DNA from 4 places in the Porphyromonas somerae genome. Region 1 is predicted to be linked to each of the others. Evidence: riboswitches for the same ligand, from Rfam matches in the RefSeq annotation. Region 1 holds a riboswitch; each other region holds the start of a gene.
The links. Region 1 has a riboswitch for cobalamin ahead of MWL85_RS02720 (sirohydrochlorin cobaltochelatase). Riboswitches for the same ligand answer to the same signal wherever they lie in the genome.
Positions count from the first base shown of each region.

Region 2: another riboswitch for cobalamin. It lies ahead of MWL85_RS08920 (anaerobic ribonucleoside triphosphate reductase); the one in region 1 lies ahead of MWL85_RS02720 (sirohydrochlorin cobaltochelatase).
Region 3: another riboswitch for cobalamin. It lies ahead of MWL85_RS00800 (TonB-dependent receptor plug domain-containing protein); the one in region 1 lies ahead of MWL85_RS02720 (sirohydrochlorin cobaltochelatase).
Region 4: another riboswitch for cobalamin. It lies ahead of MWL85_RS09290 (DUF5074 domain-containing protein); the one in region 1 lies ahead of MWL85_RS02720 (sirohydrochlorin cobaltochelatase).

Region 1 covers NZ_AP025559.1:635,074-638,226, reverse strand. The annotation lists gene MWL85_RS02730 (FimB/Mfa2 family fimbrial subunit) at 1-247, shown strand, start outside; gene MWL85_RS02725 (hypothetical protein) at 254-1,258, shown strand; cobalamin riboswitch at 1,682-1,879, shown strand; gene MWL85_RS02720 (sirohydrochlorin cobaltochelatase) at 1,937-2,884, shown strand; gene MWL85_RS02715 (TonB-dependent receptor) at 2,877-3,153, shown strand, end outside.
Region 2 covers NZ_AP025559.1:2,067,439-2,070,591, forward strand. The annotation lists gene MWL85_RS08910 (BT_3987 domain-containing protein) at 1-928, shown strand, start outside; tRNA gene MWL85_RS08915 (tRNA-Ala) at 1,046-1,119, shown strand; cobalamin riboswitch at 1,195-1,398, shown strand; gene MWL85_RS08920 (anaerobic ribonucleoside triphosphate reductase) at 1,439-3,153, shown strand, end outside.
Region 3 covers NZ_AP025559.1:204,287-207,439, reverse strand. The annotation lists gene MWL85_RS00800 (TonB-dependent receptor plug domain-containing protein) at 1-1,526, opposite strand, end outside; cobalamin riboswitch at 1,591-1,816, opposite strand; gene MWL85_RS00795 (UDP-glucose dehydrogenase family protein) at 2,585-3,153, shown strand, end outside.
Region 4 covers NZ_AP025559.1:2,177,580-2,180,732, forward strand. The annotation lists gene MWL85_RS09290 (DUF5074 domain-containing protein) at 1-1,564, opposite strand, end outside; cobalamin riboswitch at 1,800-2,008, opposite strand; gene MWL85_RS09295 (30S ribosomal protein S16) at 2,198-2,761, opposite strand; gene uvrA (excinuclease ABC subunit UvrA) at 2,965-3,153, shown strand, end outside.

The DNA.
Region 1 (3,153 bases):
CCACAATAGTTGGGTCACCATGCGTAAGGCAGGTCAGGAGCATCCATTTTTCCGTAGCAACCTGATTGGGCTACTGATGAGTGCAGCTAAAGATGGTGCCGATATCAATCTCTACTGTGACCACGACTTCACCGTGGAGCTGAAGGTACGCCGCTGTCCTAACTGTTCCGAAGGATATCAAGTCGCTTGGGTGAAGATCAATAACTGGCAGGTACACAGCTACGATACTGAACTAGCTCCGTTATAATTAGGAATGAGACCGCTTTCCTATGGTGCAGGGATCTGCTGTTTACTACTGCTATCCCTCTTTCAGACTAGTTGTACTGACTTAATATTTGACGCACCTTATCCTGACCCTGGTCAGGGTAAGGTGGCGGTTGTTTTTAGTCGTCCCGAACTGCTCTTGCCAGAGGGGACGGAAGAGCACTTCGGAAAGATCACCTCGCTACGTCTGATTGCCACCAACCTGAGAGGAGAGGTGGTGTACAATGGGCGGCTACGCTACAAGGGCGCGGATAGAAACCTCAGTTGGCGTCAGCTGGCGTGTAGTGACCCAGTGGTACTGGATCAGAGCACCTATGAATTCTTTTTCATCGCTAATGAGGAGGGGATCGGTATTCAGGAGGAGACATTTCAGCAGATCCGTAGCAAGCAGGCGTTGCTGCGACTCACCTATTTTATCCCTTTGTCACGCCCAGAGCATCGGCCATTTTTGATCCCATTGGTGGGGCACCTACAGCGACAGTTGCCTCGACAAGAGGAGACGGATCGTACCATTATCCTCTATCCTCAGTTGGCACCATCGGTGGCACTCCTAGAGGTGGATACCAAGGGGTTGTCGATGGAGCGTATCGAGCTGGGGTTCCCTAAGGATCGGGAGGATGGGGGGCTCTTTGGGTACCCCTACTCTAAGGTGTCGGATCGGAGACATGAGATGCACTACTATCCGCTCACCCCATTGGAGAAGGGGGGGACGCTCTACTGTGTTGGTCTGCCTGAGGTGCGCTGTTATGCCCCGGAGCAGCAGCAGTGGCGAGGTCCAGAGCTCAGCGATATGACGCATCTGCGGATCCAGTTGACGAATGGCGAAACGAAGCTATTGCCACTGATGCAGTTGCCCGAGGAGCGACTCCCCAACAGTTACGATGAGTACCTCCGCATCGCGATGGAGCCCGCCCCCATCGGCATCAATGGCCTCATCGAACGCTTCTCCATCTTCCCAGGTGGCCATTACCGCTACCAGCTAAGTAATCTGTAGAGGTATCTCATCGGACAGGTCGGACAGATCGGACAGGTCGGAGCACCCGACAGGGTGCCATTCAGATAGCCCCCGTGTCGGAGGGGGCATTCGCCCCCGAACGACCGGCGGGAAACGAGGACACCCCCACCCCACGACCCTTGCATAACGCCTTATCGGACAAGTCGGACAGGCCGGAGAAGGACCTCACAGAGGTCCGACGGATCCTAGCCCCCCATTCGAGGGCGTCAGCCCGATGAATGGGGGATCAATGACCGCCCACCCCCACGACCCCGGCCGGGGGCTATCTGAGTGGCACCCTGTCGGGTGCTCCGACTCGTCCGACCTGTCCGACTTGTCCGATGAGGCACCCCTCCGCCAAAGGCACCCCAAACCTTTCCCAATATTTGTTAAGTACCCTAAATATTACTATCTTTGTAGGTAGATAAATAGATATGGTGATAGGTTATCCTATTCTTTAGATAGCCTATAAAAGGGAATCCAGTGAAAGTCTGGAGCAGTGCCCGCTACTGTGAGCTTTGAAATAAGCTTTGGATATTCATATTTACCACTGCCTTATCAGGTGGGAAGGTATTCCAAGGTAAAGCAAGTCAGGAAACCTGCCATATCATAGTGTGTATTGTGGTGCTCCGGGGTGCAGAGTGCTGTTATATTGATGTCGGAAACCATTTCAGACTTATGAGGAAATTATTGCTAGGAACTATGGCAGTTCTTATCTCTATGCTATGCCATCAGCAGGTGAGTGCTCAAAACAAGGTGTTTATTGAGGACCCTCTATTTGAAAATTTACAGGAGGGCGATAAAGGGGCCATCTTAATCACACACTTCGGTACCACACACGATGATACCAGAGCTGTGACACTTGATGCCATTAATAAGGCAGTTAAGGAGCGTCACCCCAATCTTGAGGTACGTGAAGCCTATACCTCTCGTATCATCATCAAACGTCTAAAGGATAATAAGGGGATCATCAAACTCAATCCTACTGAGGCCCTACAGCAACTACACAATGAAGGTTATACCCATGTGCTAGTGATCTCCACTTCTATTACCAATGGCGTAGAGGTCACCTCGGTAATCCGTGAAGTAGCCCACCTACCCTTTAACTTTAAGAAGATAAGAGTGGCAACTCCGCTACTATTCCACGAAGCAGACTACGAAAAGCTAATCAAGCTTATCACGGCTGATAGCCAACCAGATATGGCAACTATTTGGGTAGGTCACGGCACCTACGATGTGGCTACTGCACAATACGCGATGCTGGACCACATGCTGATGTTAAGTGGGCACCCTAATGTGATCATCGGCTGCGTAGAGGGCTACCCTTACTACGAGCAAGCACTTCAAAGACTTAAGGCTACAGGACTAAAGAAGGTGGTACTTCGTCCTCTTATGATTGTGGCTGGGGAGCATGCCAAGGAGGATATCGCCGAGGATTGGAAGGAAAACTTAACCAAGGCGGGATTTGAGGTAGAACTAAGGCTCGAAGGACTAGGCGAACTACCTGAGCTACAACAGATCCTCAACGACAAAATAGACTTCTACTCTCAATATAGAAGACTGCTCATTGGAGAGAAGAAAAAAGTCTATGAGGTAACGGGTGAAAAGATGCACGCTGATGATTAATAGACTATTTCTTTCGCTTGTACTAGTTCTGACTGCTTCTATTGCGACAGCTCAGACTTACAAGATAAATGGTCAGGTAGTGGATGAAAAAAATCATCCACTACCTTACGCAGTTATTGCCATAGAAGGCAAAGGCAATGTAGCAGCAGCCGATCAGACTGGTAGCTTCTCGCTCAACTTGAAGTCGGGCAGCTACCTACTCCGTGCCTCACTACTCGGCTATAAAACCACTCATAAAAGGGTGAACCTCTCCAAGAATAGCTCTGTAA
Region 2 (3,153 bases), 1.3 Mb from region 1:
ATTGGAGGCCTATAACAAAGCTCATGGGACTACCTATGTAATGTTGCCTGCAGAGATGTATAGCATAGATAAAGAGATAGCTTTCGAAAGTGGCGAATCCATCAAATCTTTGGGCTTGAAAATTAAAGACCTCGTCTTTAATCCTGCGTACACTTATGCTCTTCCTATAAAGTTGACAAACTCAAATAAGTGCATTATTGATGCCGAGAGCGAGGTTCTTCTTGTCCTAGAGCAGAGAATCAGCACAAAGGCTCTTAGAATAGTTGGCTCTGGCTCGGAGGATGGATCTATGTTCCCCAACGACTTTAAGGTAGACACTTGGACACTTGAAGTGATGGTGAATAGAGCTTCATATAATGAAAATAACCGCTCAATCTGTGGTACCAAGCTGGTAACAGGCTCTAGTATGAACGACGAGATCTACATTCGCTTTGGTGACGTAACTATTAAGCCTAATCAGCTACAGATAAAGACTGGAAATTCACAGATTGATATTCCTGAGGAAGCTTTGGCAGCAGAGCCAAATACCTGGTATATGCTCGGCTTTAAGTACGATGGTAAGGCTAATTCAGTATATGTCAATGGTGTGAAAGTCATAGAGCGCGAGATCCGTACTGGAGCTTATGGACTCACTGGTTTCTGGATTGGCGGTAGCAATGAGCTGATTCGTGAGGTACGCTTCTGGAAGTCGGCACGTACCGACAAGGAGATCCTCGACAACACCTGGAAGCTAGTAGATGCCAATGATGATAACCTACTTCTATACTACCCTCTCAATGGTAAAAAGAGAAATGTAGAAACAGGTGAAATCACAGAGGACGAGTCTATGCTATGGGATTGGAGTAAGAGCCAAAAGCACCTAAGCATGCCTAGTGGTGCAAAGTTCGTAAATAACGGTAGCGAACCTTTTATCTTCCCTATTCCATAAATACTTAACTGAACAGTAATAGATAAGCCGAAGGATGAGCTCATTCTTCGGCTTATCTGCTTTTTCAGGACATAAATTGTTATCATCATTAATTATTGTTATCTTTGTAGGGAGTATGGGGAATTAGCTCATCTGGCTAGAGCGCTACAATGGCATTGTAGAGGTGACCGGTTCGAGTCCGGTATTCTCCACTTTCTTTATATCCTCGGCGTTACTGCCGAGGATTTTTGTTTCTGAATATAATGCTATCAGGTCTATAAAAATAGGTATCTTTGTAGTGCATTTGTGGAGGTGATAGAGTTCACCTCTTGGGAAACTGGTGTGAGTCCAGTACAGTACCCGCTGCTGTAAGTCTTGATGGGCTGAGAAGCCTTGACAGCACCCCGATCGTTTGCCACTGCCCATGTGGGCGGGAAGGTACGGAGGTGTATGAGATAAGTCAGAAGACCGACAGATGCATTTTACCGTATTATAAAACCTATTTAATCAACTTTCGGGAGTTAAAGTAATATGAATAATCCAGTTCTTTACATCATTAAGAGGGATGGCGTGCAGGAGCCATTTACCCCCTCTAAGATTGAAAACGCTATTCTCAAGGCCTACGTAGCGAGTGGCAACGGAGATAATTATGGTGAGGTACAGCAGGTAACTTGCCAGGTATTGTCGCACATAGAGCAGACTACCATTTCGGTAGAGGAGGTACAAGACATTGTGGAGGGCGAGCTGATGAAGGTGCGCCCCGATGTGGCGAAGCGCTACATTATCTATAGGGAGTGGCGCAATACGCAGCGGCACAAACGCACCGACCTCAAGAAGTCTTTTGATGGGATTGTACGGATCGATGAAAATGATATCAATCTGAGCAATGCCAATATGAGTAGCCACACTCCAGCTGGTCAGATGATGACCTTCGCGAGTGAGGTCTCCAAGGACTATGCCTACCGCTATCTACTCTCCCCCGAATTTGCCGAAGCACACAGGCGTGGGGATATCCACATACACGACCTCGACTACTACCCCACCAAGACCACCACTTGTGTACAGTACGATCTGAAGGATCTCTACGAACGGGGTTTCCACACAAAGAATGGGAGTATCCGTACTCCTCAGAGCATCCAGAGCTACGCCACTCTTGCAACGATCATTTTCCAAACCAATCAAAATGAGCAGCACGGAGGGCAGGCAATCCCCGCCTTTGACTACTTTATGGCACCTGGGGTATACAAGTCGTTTGTGAAGCACTTGGCAGAGCTGATTCCCTTTATGGTAAAGGCTAGAAGTGGTGAGGGGAACCTTGAGAGGAAGGCACTGCGAACGATGATTACCGACGCTGTAGGCAACATCATGCCGAGTGCGGGGGAGATTCGCGGGCTATATGATGAGCTCTCCAAGGTGACTAACGATGCTATCGCCTACGAAGATCTGGAGATGATGGTGGCGGAGGCTCGCGAACTAACCAGGCGAGATACGCACCAGGCGATGGAGGGATTTATCCACAATCTCAATACGATGCACTCCAGAGGCGGCAACCAGGTGGTCTTTAGCTCGATTAACTACGGCACCGATACCAGTGCCGAGGGGCAGATGGTGATCGAGGAGTTGATGGAAGCGACGATGGAGGGACTAGGAGCTGGAGGTGAGGTGCCAGTTTTCCCCATTCAGATATTTAAGGTGAAGGAGGGGGTCTCTTATTCGGAGCGTGACTATGAATTGGCAATTACCGACTTTGATGCTGCGATGAGGGGCGAGCTAGAGTTTGAAGCACCCAACTTCTATCTATTCCTAAAAGCGTGCAAGACCACAGCAAGGGCACTCTTCCCCAACTTCCTATTCCTCGACACCCCCTTCAATCAAAATAAACTTTGGCGTGCCGATGATCCTAATCGTTATCTGTATGAGATTGCAACGATGGGTTGTCGCACCCGTGTCTTTGAGAATATCAATGGGATACAAAGTTCAGTGGGCAGGGGCAATCTCTCCTTTACCACTATCAACCTACCAAGGCTGGCGATTGAGGCTCGTCGTGCTGCGGAGCGCGAGTGCGGTTCGGTTGCCGACTCTGGCCGGATCTTGAGCGTATCTATCCAAAAGCTAAAGGAGTCGCTACGAGAGATGGCACTACTAGTTGGCGAACAGTTGCATGAGCGATATCTCTACCAACGGAGTGCACTGGCACGTCAGTTCCCATTCATGATGGGCAACGATGTATGGAAGGGAGGCGGTGC
Region 3 (3,153 bases), 430 kb from region 1:
AGCTTCTTGCTAGGGTCATAGCTAAAGCCTAAAGAGAAGTAATCTGATACTTGAGGCTTCAGGTCGGGATTACCCAGATAGACCCTTAGCTTACTCATCATCGTCCGCTGATACTCGTAGTAGATCTCCTTAATGGTTGGAGTTTTGAACCCTCGACCATAGGTACCACGGAGTTGCAACCCACTCTCCCCAAAACGGTATTGCAGGGAGAGCTTTGGAGTGATATGGCTACCAAATGCTTTATGGTATAAATACCTCACGCCACCCGTGACATTAAATAGAGGAGTTACCTGCCACTCATCCTGAGCATAAGCCGAGAGGGTATAGGCCGATCCTGAGCCATTGGGCATACGATTGGGAGCAATCAAATGGTCCACAATCCCCTCCACACCAAAGGTAGCTTGATGGTCCGTGCCAAAGTACATAGAGCCCTTGGCATGAAGTAGGTATTGGCGTTGGTCGCTCTCCAAAGACGACTCTCCAGGCTGATAATAAAATGGCATCGGCACATAATGTAGCCTACCATCATCTAGGACCTCAGGCTGTAAATACTCATCTAGGTACCGACTGTAATAATCATAGTGGTAGGCGTGTCGGTCAAAGCTAGCTAAGAGATTAAAGGTCTGGTAGGCACTTGGTCGGTAGGTGGTCTCCACACTGGCTGCCTGGTCATTGTATCTCAGGTTGAACTGTCTCCACCGTGGACCCCCTGGCTTGTGATAAATACGCTTTTTGTAGAGCATACCTGTGCCACGCACCTCCCACTGCCTATTGGGTCGCCAAGCGATCTCTTGCTGGATACGATGATTATAAAAGGCACTAGTAGTCTCCGTAGTGCTATTTTCGTAAAGCTCCTTCCGGTAAAGCTCCTGCGTGCTATTTTGCCAACCATTGCTCCTATCACCAGAGTATTGGGTCACGCTTGAAAAGGTCTTGTATCCCCACGCAATGGTATTATTCTGCTGCCATTGCCCATACGACCCTAGGCGTGTGCTATTGACTACTGAAAGCGGCGTATCGGTATAGTCCTTGGTGATGATATTGATTACACCCGCAATGGCATCCGACCCATAAAGCGTAGAGGCTGCCCCCTTGACGATCTCGATCTTCTCTATCATAGAGGCACTGATCTTGCCGAGGTCGTTTTGCCCACCCACATCGCCATGTAGCCTACGGCCATTCACCAGCACCAAGATGTAGCTATTGCCTAGCCCGCCAAGAGTGATTCCACTTCCCATACCACTATTCAGAGCATCAAATGAAGGAGATATCGTGGTCAGAATACCATCTAGATTATGCCCCGAGATGCTGATCAAGTCTTGCTTCGACACCACCTCTGTACGCACTGGTGCTACCGCACTATAATGGCGGGTACCTGTTCCTGTCACCACCACCTCCTCCAGCTGATCCGAGAGCTGAATAGAATCCTTAGGAAGCGACTGAGCCTCTGCACCTACCCCATAAAGAGCACAGCAAAGCAGGCACCCAAACACGTGCCATACACTCCACCTTTTACGTGAGCACATAATATAATAACGATAAATAAATACACACGGATACTAGCCTGTTCCTGAGCCAAGAGTATCCATAAAAATACTAGGCAAGTAGGCAGGTCTCCCGACTTAGTCTTATCCCTTTCAATAGAAAAGCCTTCCCAGAGTAAATCCAGTGGCTTCAGAGAATATCTGAAAGGCGGAGGCAACCTACCTCCTCAAGACATTACGGTAGCAGGAACTGTTTTGGATTCTCACCAAATTCCCTATTAAATAGCCACTCATCGTACACAAGTGACCATACCCATCTGCTTTCTGCAAAGGTACCCAAAAGAAACACAAAAACAATAAAAATTAAGATTTATTTTCCACAACACGCAACACGCCACCCACCAGCAGAAAAAAGAATAGGCGATCACAGCCAAAACTGAGATGCAACTAAGCGATCGACGAGTTGCAACTAAGCAAACGGCGAGTTGCAACAAAGCAAACGCTTAGTTGCAACTCAATTAACGCCTTTATACCGCATTGGATATCAGCTCATTATAAAAGCAGTTTTAGCGACCAACACCTCACTCTACTTTACACTAAAAAATAGTAACCTCTCGTGCATCAGCCCAGACAAATCAATAGGCAGGAGTTGCGCATTAGAAAATCCTTACCGAGTGGAATTCAGCTGAGTGCCTATGGTTAAGGACCTCTGGAGGAGGTTCCAAAACAGCACCCGCCAGGGTGCCATTCAGATAGCCCCCGGTCAAGGCTCGTAGAGCCGAAGACCGGGGGGGAAATGGTACGATAATATCAATCGACCCTTGTGGTCGCACCCCCAAAAGGTTGTGCGACCACAAGGGTCGTAGGATTGGTCTACTCCGCCCCCGCCGGTCGTTCGGGGCTTTCGCCCCTCCGACACGGGGGCTAGCTGAGTGGCACCCTCGCGGGTGCTCTTATGCCCATATAAACGATACTTTCAATCAAATCTAACACCTATTGTTGAGACTTCTAATGCGTAACCCCTGTTACTATAGTGGATTAATCAATATATTCTTGGTACCTTAGTGCAACTATTGTAAATACGAGGTAGAGAAGTAAGTATGAATATTGCGATTATTGGCACAGGATATGTGGGGCTAGTGAGTGGCACCTGCTTTGCGGAGATGGGGGTAAATGTCTGCTGCATTGATAAGGATCAAACCAAGATTGAAGCACTCAGAAGGGGAGAAATACCAATATACGAGCCAGGACTGGCCGAGCTAGTGGCTAAGAATAGAGCCCAAGGACGTCTCTCCTTTTACACAGATTTGGGAGAGGTGATCAATGAGGTAGACATCCTCTTTATTGCTGTCGGCACCCCTACTGGCGAGGGCGGGGAAGCCGACCTTCAGTATGTATTTGCTGTAGCCGAGGAGATAGGACAATTGGCCACCAAGCACCTATTGGTGGTGACCAAGAGCACCATACCAGTGGGGACTACAGATCGGGTGGAGGAGATAATAAGGGCTGGGTATGCCAAGCGAGGGCTCGCAACACTCGAGCTAGACATGGCAAATAACCCTGAATTCTTAAAGGAGGGGGCAGCGATCAAAGACTTTATGAGCCCCGATCGTGTAGTGGTGGGGTACAAAAGCGACTATGCCAAGGAGCTGTTGCATCGGCTCTACAG
Region 4 (3,153 bases), 1.2 Mb from region 1:
ACTGCTGATTTCCCTTAAACTCACCCGCGAAGGGCACAAATATATGTCCATTAGCTCCCTTTACGATACCTTTCGCCTGACGCCCCTTGTACTCTAGACGCTTGCTGATAGAGTTAGTTTTAGGATCAATGATAACCATCCCGTGTCCACAGGCAGCGTAAACTTTTCCGCGAGAGAAGACGAGACGGGTTTTGATAGCCCCCTCTGTGGTAAACTTTCCAAAGGTTCCCTCTACGGTCTTATCTATCTTTAGTTTCCTATTTTTATAGACAATCTTGATGATACCAGAGGTCTGCTCCATATTGCTATCGGACCATTGTACATATCCAAGAGAATCATTGCAGATCACTATGTGCTGTGGCCATGTGCCCTCTCCCTTAGGAGATTTGAATACAAACGAATCGGCATACTCCATCTTCATAGTACGGGCATCACACACCACAAAGCGTCCAGCACCATTCATGCGGTCACCATTTTGTGTGATGAGATAGATCTTGCCATTTGCCATATACATGTCTTGGACCACATTGCCTATCTCCAAATGGTTATTGGCATTCTCAAAGATATTGAGATACTCATTATTATTCTTGTCGTAATAGACTATGGTACCATTGACTGTGGTCATATTCCCTTCGCATACTACAAAGGTGCCTGCAGGATCTGTATAGTCAATCGATGCAATCACCTCAATTGAAGCAAGGTAGGTAGCACCATTTCTTCCTAGCCCCATCAGGGTGATGATTCCACCATTGTATGATTGCCCTGGTGTTTGCTTTGGTGCTTTGATGCGAACCATTTTCTTTTGGGCATTGATTTGAAGGCTCCACCCTTCTGGCACCTTAATCTCCTCAATAGTAGCTATATCCTCAGCGGTCAGCTTAATATTCCTTGCTTCATTGAATTTGAATACGTGATAGTGGTACTCTCCTTCAGGCTTCTCAAAGGCAAATATCTCAAATCCTGTTTTTGGGATAGTAATCTCCTCCCCATTGGCAAGGACAAATACCACTGCATTGCTTTCATTTCGGACAGATTGGAAAAAGGAGTCGCCATCTTTTCCCACAGCTTGTATCTCCTTACCCTGATCGTTCTTGATCCTTTCGCCATCTAGGGTCCAGTAACCATCTTTATCCACCCCTATAACAGGTGAGTGACCATCTTGACCATCTACTCCATCCTTGCCGTCTTTTCCAGCAACAGGAATTTTATTGCCATTCTTATCTTTGAGCCATTGGTCTTTGCCACCAAGTGTCCAGTAATATATGCCCTCTTCCTCCTGGATCCCAAGTTCAGGGGCATCTAAGCCATTTTTGATGGTGACTTTTGTTCCGTCATTGAATTTGATTTCGTAGCCGCCATCAATCTCATTGATCTCATCAATGGTCTTTTTCTCTTGCTGTGCTTTCACCACCTTTTGCAGGGTAGAGATGTCAGCTTTTGTTTGGGCAATCTCCTTCTTGATATTTGCAATCTCTCCCCATAGGTCACAATCATCGTATCGATAGCAACCCGAGAATAAGAGGCCCACCAGTGCTAGAAATAGCCAGACTTTCTTTGTTCTCATACTCATTACATCTATTCTAAGTTTCTTATAATCAGCAGCCTCCATTGGTATGGCGATCGCTGAATACATTTATTCAGTGTCAAATGGCTTTCGTGCGGAGATGTAATAGAGTAGCAGGTTGACTAGAGTTTAGGAGTTAATTATGTTTTTGTTTCTCTAGAATTAGCCGTTGCCAATGCAACATTGTAAGCTTAATAAGTATCCCTCTATCTCTAATGCTTCAGTGCCTCGGAAGCCATTAAAGCAGTTATCGGCAGGTCTTCTGACTTACTCCAGCTTTCGCACACCTTCCCAAGAGACACTATGCTCTAAGTGGTATTTTGATAGATTAGCTAAGCTATTTGGAGCTTACAGCAGCGGGTACTGTCTAGGATTTGCACCTAGTTTCCTTTTCACCAATCGCCCTAAGGATAGGGTTATGGCACCGTTAACATCTTATATTCTTTGCAAATGTAACCAAAAGATTTCAAATTGTCCTAAATATCAAAGAGAATAGTTAGGCCGTAGATTCAAATGATCTATTTGAAATTTATGTTCTGTAGAGTGCATCTCACGTAGGCGAGCTGCTTAAATATAAAGGGGTGGTGCAACTGTTGGTTGCACCACCCCTTTTTGTATGCTAGGCGACGTCGCTTACTCTTCAGTAGCGGGAGCCTCCTCTGCTGGAGCCTCAGCTTCGGTAGCAGCCTCTGCCTCAGCCTTTGCAGCTGCTTCAGCTTCTGCCTTTGCCTTCTCCTCCTCAGCCTTCTTCTCAGCTAGAGCAGCCTCACGAGCCTTATTCACCTCACGCTCAGCCTCTAGTGCTTTCTTAGCTGCTTCACGCTTAGCTGCCTCGTCCTTGCTCTTGATCTGAGCTACCTCAGAGTTCTTGCCTTGCTTCCACGCCTCAAAGCGCTTCTGAGCCTCTTCCTCTGAAAATACACCCTTCTTCACACCGCCTTGTAGGTGCTTCATCATCATCACACCTTCGCGTGAGAGGATGCTGCGTGCGGTATCGGATGGGGTGGCACCCACGTTCACCCAATAGAGTGCTCTATCGAACTTCAGGTCGATAGTTGCTGGGTGGGTATTAGGGTTATAAGTCCCCAAAATCTCTACGAAGCGGCCATCACGAGGGGCACGCTTGTCGGTCACTACAATCTTGTATACAGGGTAACCCTTGCGACCGTGTCTTTGCAATCTGATAACTGTTGCCATCTTTGATTTGTAAATAATTAGTGATTAAACTCTGCGCCCCACGGTCTCCCGACACGGGTACACGACCCTACGGGGTGAAACGCAACCGCAAAGGTACCTATTATTTTGCAAGTAACCGACTATTTTGCACAATAAAATGGGGCACTGGGTAGTGGCTCTGATAATTTTAGTAGTTTTGTAGATATTTCAAGTGTATATATATAATGAATGATATCATACTTAAGGGGGTAAGGGTGCATAACCTCAAGGGGGTGTCGCTAGATATCCCGCGCGACCAATTGATTGTGATTACAGGGCTGAGCGGTAGCGGTAAGTCGTCGCTCGCCTTTGATACGCTCTATGCCGAGGGACAGCGAAGGTATGTAGAGAGCCTAAGCGTCTACGCACGTCAG